DNA from 2 places in the Stenotrophomonas sp. YJH_SMC_53 genome. Region 2 is predicted to be linked to the other one. Evidence: riboswitches for the same ligand, from Rfam matches in the RefSeq annotation. Region 2 holds a riboswitch; the other holds the start of a gene.

Region 1 (3,382 bases), on a different contig from region 2:
CAGCACCGACAATGCGCACAGGCCGAAACCAATGGAGACCTGGCGGGTGGGCGTGGTGTGCCCGGCCATGCGCCCGGACAGGAATGAGCCGGTGGTCATCCCGCCGATGGTCGGGATGAACAACCAGGCAAACCCGCCCTCGCCCAGGTGCAGGTGCTGCATCACGAACACCGGCGCCGAGGAGATGTACAGGAAGATTCCACCAAAGCCGATGCTGCCGGCCAGCGCCAGGCGCAGGAAGCGTGGATTGAAACCGATGCGCACGTAATCACGCATCAACGCGCGCGGTGACAACGGCACGCGCGCTTCGACCGGATGGGTCTCGGGCAGGTAGCGTGCAGTGGCCGCCAGCAGGACCAGCCCGAACACCACCAGGAACCAGAAGATCAGCGGCCATCCCGCGCCACTGAGCAGGATCCAGCCACCGATGATCGGCGCGATGGCCGGGGCGATGCCGAACAGCATGGACACCTGGCTCATCAGCCGCTGCGCGTCATGGCCGTGGTACAGGTCGCGGATCACCGCGCGGCCGACGATCATGCCGACACCCGCCGACAGGCCCTGCAGCGCGCGGAAGGCCAGCAGCGTGGTCAGGTCGGTGGACAGTGCGCAGCCCACCGAGGCGCCGACGAACACCACCAGTCCACCGAGGATCACCCGCTTGCGGCCCCAGGCGTCGGACAGCGGGCCGTGCGCCAGGCTCATCAGGCCGTAGAACAGCAGGTACACGCTGATGGTCTGCTGCACCGCCACCTCGTCCACCGCCAGGCGCCGGGCCAGCTGCGGGAAGGCCGGGAAGATGGTGTCGATCGAGAACGGGCCGAACATGGCCAGGCCGGCAAGCAGCAGGGCCATGCGGCGGGTGGAGGGAGCAACAGCGGCGGTCATGGGAAAGGCGTCCGGCAGGGCCATGCGTGGCACGCACGGCGGGCGCCGGTCCCTGTCTGCAGGGAGGGCGCCAGATGAATTCGGGTATCTGGCCATCATAGGTGGGGATTGCGCCTGATGCCATGCAGCGATGCACAAAACGCACGTCCGGGCCATCGGCCATTCAGGCGCAGCGGCCAGGCCCGTAGACGGCCAGCGGGCCCGCAACGGGCTATAATCGGCGGGCAACACGGTGGGAGAAGCGGAACACCGCTGCCGAAGGCGCAACGCCCGTAATCGCTCAGGCCCGATACCACCCGTAACAGAACTCTGGAGAGACCGGTTCGATCCGGCGCCGAAGGGGCACGAAGCCGCGGTTTTCCGCGCTTCCAAACTCTCAGGCAAAAGGACAGAGGGGCGCCCCGCAGACCGCCGACCGGCGGCTTGTGCCCGTGCGTGTGCCCTTTCCTGACGGATCCTTCGCCATGTCCCAGAACACCCCTTCCCTGCGTGAGCTCGAGCACCACAATGCGTTCGTCGAGCGCCACATCGGCCCCAACGATGCCGAGATCGCGCAGATGCTCGACGTCGTCGGCCACGCGTCGCTGGATGCGATGACCGATGCCATCGTGCCGGCCAAGATCAAGTCGCCGGCGCCGCTGGCGCTGCCGGAGTCGATGACCGAAGTGCAGGCACTGGCGAAGATCCGTGCGATCGCCGACAAGAACACCGTGCTGCGCAGCTTCATCGGCCAGGGCTACTACGGTACCCACACCCCGAACGTGATCCTGCGCAACATCCTGGAAAACCCGGCCTGGTACACCGCCTACACCCCGTACCAGGCCGAGATCTCGCAGGGCCGCATGGAAGCGCTGATCAACTTCCAGACCCTGTGCGCCGACCTGACCGGCATGGAGATCGCCAACGCCTCGCTGCTGGACGAAGCCACTGCCGCCGCTGAAGCGATGACCCTGGCCAAGCGTTCGGCCAAGTCGAAGTCGGACACCTTCTTCGTGCACGACGCCGTGCACCCGCAGACCCTGGAACTGCTGCGCACCCGCGCTGAACCGATGGGCATCGTGCTGCGCGTCGGCACCCCGGCCGAAGCACTGGAAGCGGAAGCCTTCGGCCTGCTGCTGCAGTACCCGGACACCTTCGGCCAGGTCGGCGACTACAGGGCGCTGGTCGATGCCGTGCACGCGCGCGGCGGCCTGGTGGCCGTGGCCACCGACCTGCTGGCACTGACCCTGCTGGCCGCCCCGGGCGAATGGGGCGCGGACATCGTGGTCGGCAACAGCCAGCGTTTCGGCGTGCCATTCGGTTTCGGTGGCCCGCACGCCGCGTTCATGGCCTGCCGTGACGCCTACAAGCGCTCGATGCCGGGCCGCCTGATCGGCGTTTCCGTCGATGCCCAGGGCAACCCGGCCTACCGCCTGACCCTGCAGACCCGCGAGCAGCACATCCGCCGCGAGAAGGCGACGTCGAACATCTGTACCGCACAGGTGCTGCTGGCGGTGATGGCCTCGATGTATGCGGTCTACCACGGCCCGGAAGGCCTGACCCGCATCGCCCGGCGCACCCACCGCCTGGCCTCGATCCTGGCTGCGGCACTGCGCAACGCCGGCGTGCAGGTCGGTGGCGACTTCTTCGACACCCTGCACATCACCGGCGTGCATGCCGATGATATCCACGCCAAGGCACGCGCCGCCGGCTACAACCTTCGCGCGATCGACAGCGACTCGGTCGGCATCAGCCTGGACGAGACCGCCACCCGCGCCGACGTGGTCGCGCTGGCCGCCGTGTTCGGCGCGCAGGCTGACGTCGAGGCGCTGGACGCCAGCACCGCCGACGCGCTGCCGGCGGGCCTGCTGCGCCAGTCGGCGTTCCTGACCCACCCGGTGTTCAACACCCACCACAGCGAGCACGAACTGCTGCGCTACCTGCGTTCGCTGGCCGACAAGGACCTGGCGATGGACCGCACGATGATCCCGCTGGGTTCGTGCACCATGAAGCTCAACGCCACCGCCGAGATGATCCCGGTGACCTGGCCGGAGTTCTCGCAGATCCACCCGCTGGTGCCGGCCGACCAGGCGCTGGGCTACAAGGAACTGATCGACACGCTGGAAGCGATGCTGGTCGAATGCACCGGCTACGACGCGGTCAGCCTGCAGCCGAACTCCGGCGCACAGGGCGAGTACGCCGGCCTGCTGGCGATCCGTGCCTACCACCGCTCGCGCGGCGAAGGCCACCGCGACATCTGCCTGATCCCGGACTCGGCGCACGGCACCAACCCGGCCTCGGCGCAGATGTGCGGCATGAAGGTCGTGGTGACCAAGACCGATGCCAACGGCAACGTCGACGTCGAGGACATCCGCCTCAACGCCGAGAAGTACAGCGACCGCCTGGCCGCGATCATGATGACCTACCCGTCCACGCACGGCGTGTTCGAGGAAGAGGTGGTCGAGATCTGCGAGATCATCCACAAGCACGGCGGCCAGGTGTACACCGACGGCGC
Region 2 (3,382 bases):
CCTGCACGGCCGCGACGATCGCCTGGCGGTGGTGGTGGGCCCGTGCTCGATCCACGACCCGAAGGCCGCCATCGAGTACGCCCAGCGCCTGAAGCCGCTGCGCGATGCGCTGGCTGGCGAGCTGGAAATCGTCATGCGCGTGTACTTCGAGAAGCCGCGCACCACGGTGGGCTGGAAGGGCCTGATCAACGACCCGGACCTGGACGGCAGCTTCAGGATCGACAAGGGCCTGCGCATCGCCCGTGGCCTGCTGCGCGACATCAACAAGCTCGGCCTGCCGGCCGGTGTTGAATTCCTCGATGTGATCTCGCCGCAGTACATCGCCGACCTGGTGGCATGGGGCGCGATCGGCGCACGCACCACCGAAAGCCAGGTGCATCGCGAGCTGGCTTCGGGGCTGTCGTGCCCCGTCGGCTTCAAGAACGGCACCGATGGCAACGTGAAGATCGCCGCCGACGCGGTGGGTGCGGCATCCAATCCGCATCATTTCCTGTCGGTCACCAAGCAGGGGGGCACTGCCATCGTGTCGACCACCGGCAACCCGGATTGCCATGTGATCCTGCGCGGTGGCAAGCAACCGAACTACGACGCTGGCAGCGTGGCCGAGGCCTGCCAGGTGCTGGCCAAGGCCAAGCTGCCGGCGCGACTGATGATCGATGCCAGCCATGCCAACAGCCTGAAGAACCCCGAGAACCAGCCGAAGGTGATCGACGACATCGCCGCTCAGATGGAAGACGGCGAACAGCGCATCGTGGGCGTGATGATCGAGAGCCATCTGGTCGGGGGCCGCCAGGAACTGGTGGAAGGCCAGCCGCTGGTCTACGGGCAGAGCATCACCGATGGCTGCATCGACTGGGACACCACCGTGACGGTGCTGGAGCGACTGGCTGCGGCCGTGCGCGCCCGTCGCGACGTGAAGGTGTCCGAAGCCGCCTGAGTGCGGCACGTGTGTGGATGGCGGCCAGCGCCTGCGGGGGTGCGGCCGCGATCAGGGCCGGCCGGAGTTGGAGACCGGCCCATCTGCACCGGCGATGCGCCTGGCGCTGCGCATGAGCGACAGCGCCAGGTACATCGCCGGGGTGGTGATGCCGATATTTGTAGCGTCGAGCCATGCTCGACGTGCGCGCGACGCGCGTTGGCTTCCTGCAAAGCGCAGTCGAGCATGGCTCGACGCTACGAAGAGGCTCAATGCACTTCGTCGTGGTACACGAACTTCGGCATTTCCCAGCGATAGTGGATCGCCAGCAGGCGCAGCGCGAAGCCGCCGCCGAGGCAGCACAGGATCGCAGTGGCATCGGCCACGCCCCAATGCAGCAGCAACAGATAGGCCGCACCGGTCAGCAGTGCGATGATCGCGTACAGCTCCTTCTGGAAGATCAGCGGCACCTCGTTGCAGAGGATGTCGCGCAGCACGCCGCCGAACGCGCCGGTCAGCATGCCGGCGATCAGCACGATCGGCATCGCATGGCCGGCCTCGCGCGCGATCGAGCAGCCGATCAGGGTGAAGGCGATCAGGCCCAGGCCATCGAGCACCAGGAAGGTGCGCCGGAAGTGGTGCATCCAGCGCGCCACCCAGGTGGCGATCAGCGCCGCGCACACGGTGAAACCCAGGTACTCGGGATGCTTCACCCAGCCCAGCGGGTAGTGGCCGAGCAGGATGTCGCGCAGCGAGCCGCCCCCGAGGGCGGTGACGCAGGCGATCATGACCACACCGAACAGGTCCATGCGGCGGCGGCCGGCAGACAGTGCACCGGTCATGGCTTCGGCGGAAATGGCAATCAGGTAGATGATGGACAGCAGCATGGGACAGGCTCCGGGCGCGGTGGGGCCGGCCATGCGCAACTGCCACCACTGCCTGCGCAATGACGGGATGACGATGACCGGTGCCGCTCCCGCTGTCCTTTTGCCTGAGAGTTCAGCGGCGTTGGCCGCGTGCCCCTTCGGCGGATCGTCCCGGGCGTGCCCGGTGACCTCTCTCCAGCTCGGCGAGTCGAATGCATGGTTGGTGGGATTCCAGCCCACCGGCCTGAGCGATCATGGGAGCCTGCGCCTTCGGCGGGCACCAGCGCGGCGCCACTCTCCTGCATTCGGGCGCCAGTATATCCGCTGCAGTGCAGCACGGCATAATCCGGGCATGGCCCCGTCCCTCCGCCCGTGGTTCCTGTACCTGCTCGAATGCCGCGATGGCAGCTATTACGCCGGCATCAGCACCGACGTGGATGCGCGTTTCGCCGCCCACCAGGCCGGCAAGGGCGCGCGCTACACCCGGGCCCGGCCACCGCTGCGCGTGCTGGCCGTGCGCGAGTACCCGGACCGGGCCGCCGCCTCGCGGGCCGAGTGGCAACTCAAGCAGCAGCCGCGCGAACGCAAGCTGGCCTGGCTGCAGGCGCCGGTCCTGTAGATCCACGCCACGCGTGGATGGGCTACCCGGCCCATGCGATGATCGCCCCGCGCCCAGAGCTGGAGACCCGGATGTCCACGATCGCCCTGCTGTTCGCTCTTTCCGCAGCAACGAGCCCTGCCCCCGACCCGGCCACCCTCGCGGCCATCGAAGCCACCTGCCACGACTACGTCGACGGCCAGCTGGAGGCCGACCCGCAGCGCGTCGCCCGCTCCCTGCATCCGGACCTGGCCAAGCGCGCTGTGCTCGGCGATACACCCGACGAACGCCTGGGCCTGCGCCGGATGTCGAAGGAAGAACTGGTCTCGCTGACGAAGCAGGGCGTGCTGAAGACGCCGAAGGATCAGTGGGACCGCCGCTGCACGGTGCTGGACGTGACCGGCAACGCGGCCTCGGTGCGGCTGGAAACCCCGTGGTTCGTCGACTACTTCCACATGGGGCACTTCGGCCAGCGCTGGGTCATCGTCAACGCGTTGTGGTACCCGAAGCCGAAGGCGCAGTGAGCGATGCGTGCCGCTGGCAAGGCATGGATCTCCGTCGTCGTGCTGGTCGCCGGCATCGCGCTGCTGCCTGGCCTGCTGTACCTGCTCGGGCTGGCATTGGCAGGCGGTCGGCCGACGCCGGCCGACCGTGCGCCCAGTGGTGTGGCTGCGTGCAGCAGTGAGCCACGGGCGGGATACCAGCCGATGAACCCCTGGCGCTACACCGCCCAGTTCTTCGACAACGACGCGATGAAGAAGGTGCCTGAAGTGGAGCGGGAGGCCTTCTGGATTGCCCGGCGCTACCTGTGGCGGCAACCGCAGCGCGGCATGCTGCGCTGGCAGCTCAGCAGTACCGCATTGACGATCTGGATCACCCGGCATTGGAGTACCGCGCAGATTGCCGACACCGCAAGGAAGGAGGACTTCTGCCGGACCTGGTCGAAACGACGGGTGTCCGGTGGCCCGATGAACCGGTAGATCCACGCCATGCGTGGAGGGT

The links. A riboswitch is a leader RNA that binds a small molecule or an ion and turns the genes downstream of it on or off. The one in region 2 is predicted to bind glycine.
Region 1: it holds a riboswitch for glycine, as region 2 does, so the genes downstream of both, gcvP (aminomethyl-transferring glycine dehydrogenase) here and AC5P7X_RS00700 (trimeric intracellular cation channel family protein) in region 2, are expected to answer to the same signal.

What each region holds. Positions count from the first base shown of each region.
Region 1 is NZ_JCAFTF010000014.1:18,934-22,315, forward strand. It holds gene AC5P7X_RS18065 (multidrug effflux MFS transporter) at 1-888, opposite strand, end outside; glycine riboswitch at 1,188-1,290, shown strand; gene gcvP (aminomethyl-transferring glycine dehydrogenase) at 1,353-3,382, shown strand, end outside.
Region 2 is NZ_JCAFTF010000001.1:145,985-149,366, forward strand. It holds gene AC5P7X_RS00695 (3-deoxy-7-phosphoheptulonate synthase) at 1-937, shown strand, start outside; gene AC5P7X_RS00700 (trimeric intracellular cation channel family protein) at 1,186-1,803, opposite strand; glycine riboswitch at 1,888-1,991, opposite strand; glycine riboswitch at 2,005-2,094, opposite strand; gene AC5P7X_RS00705 (GIY-YIG nuclease family protein) at 2,135-2,401, shown strand; gene AC5P7X_RS00710 (nuclear transport factor 2 family protein) at 2,473-2,904, shown strand; gene AC5P7X_RS00715 (hypothetical protein) at 2,908-3,360, shown strand.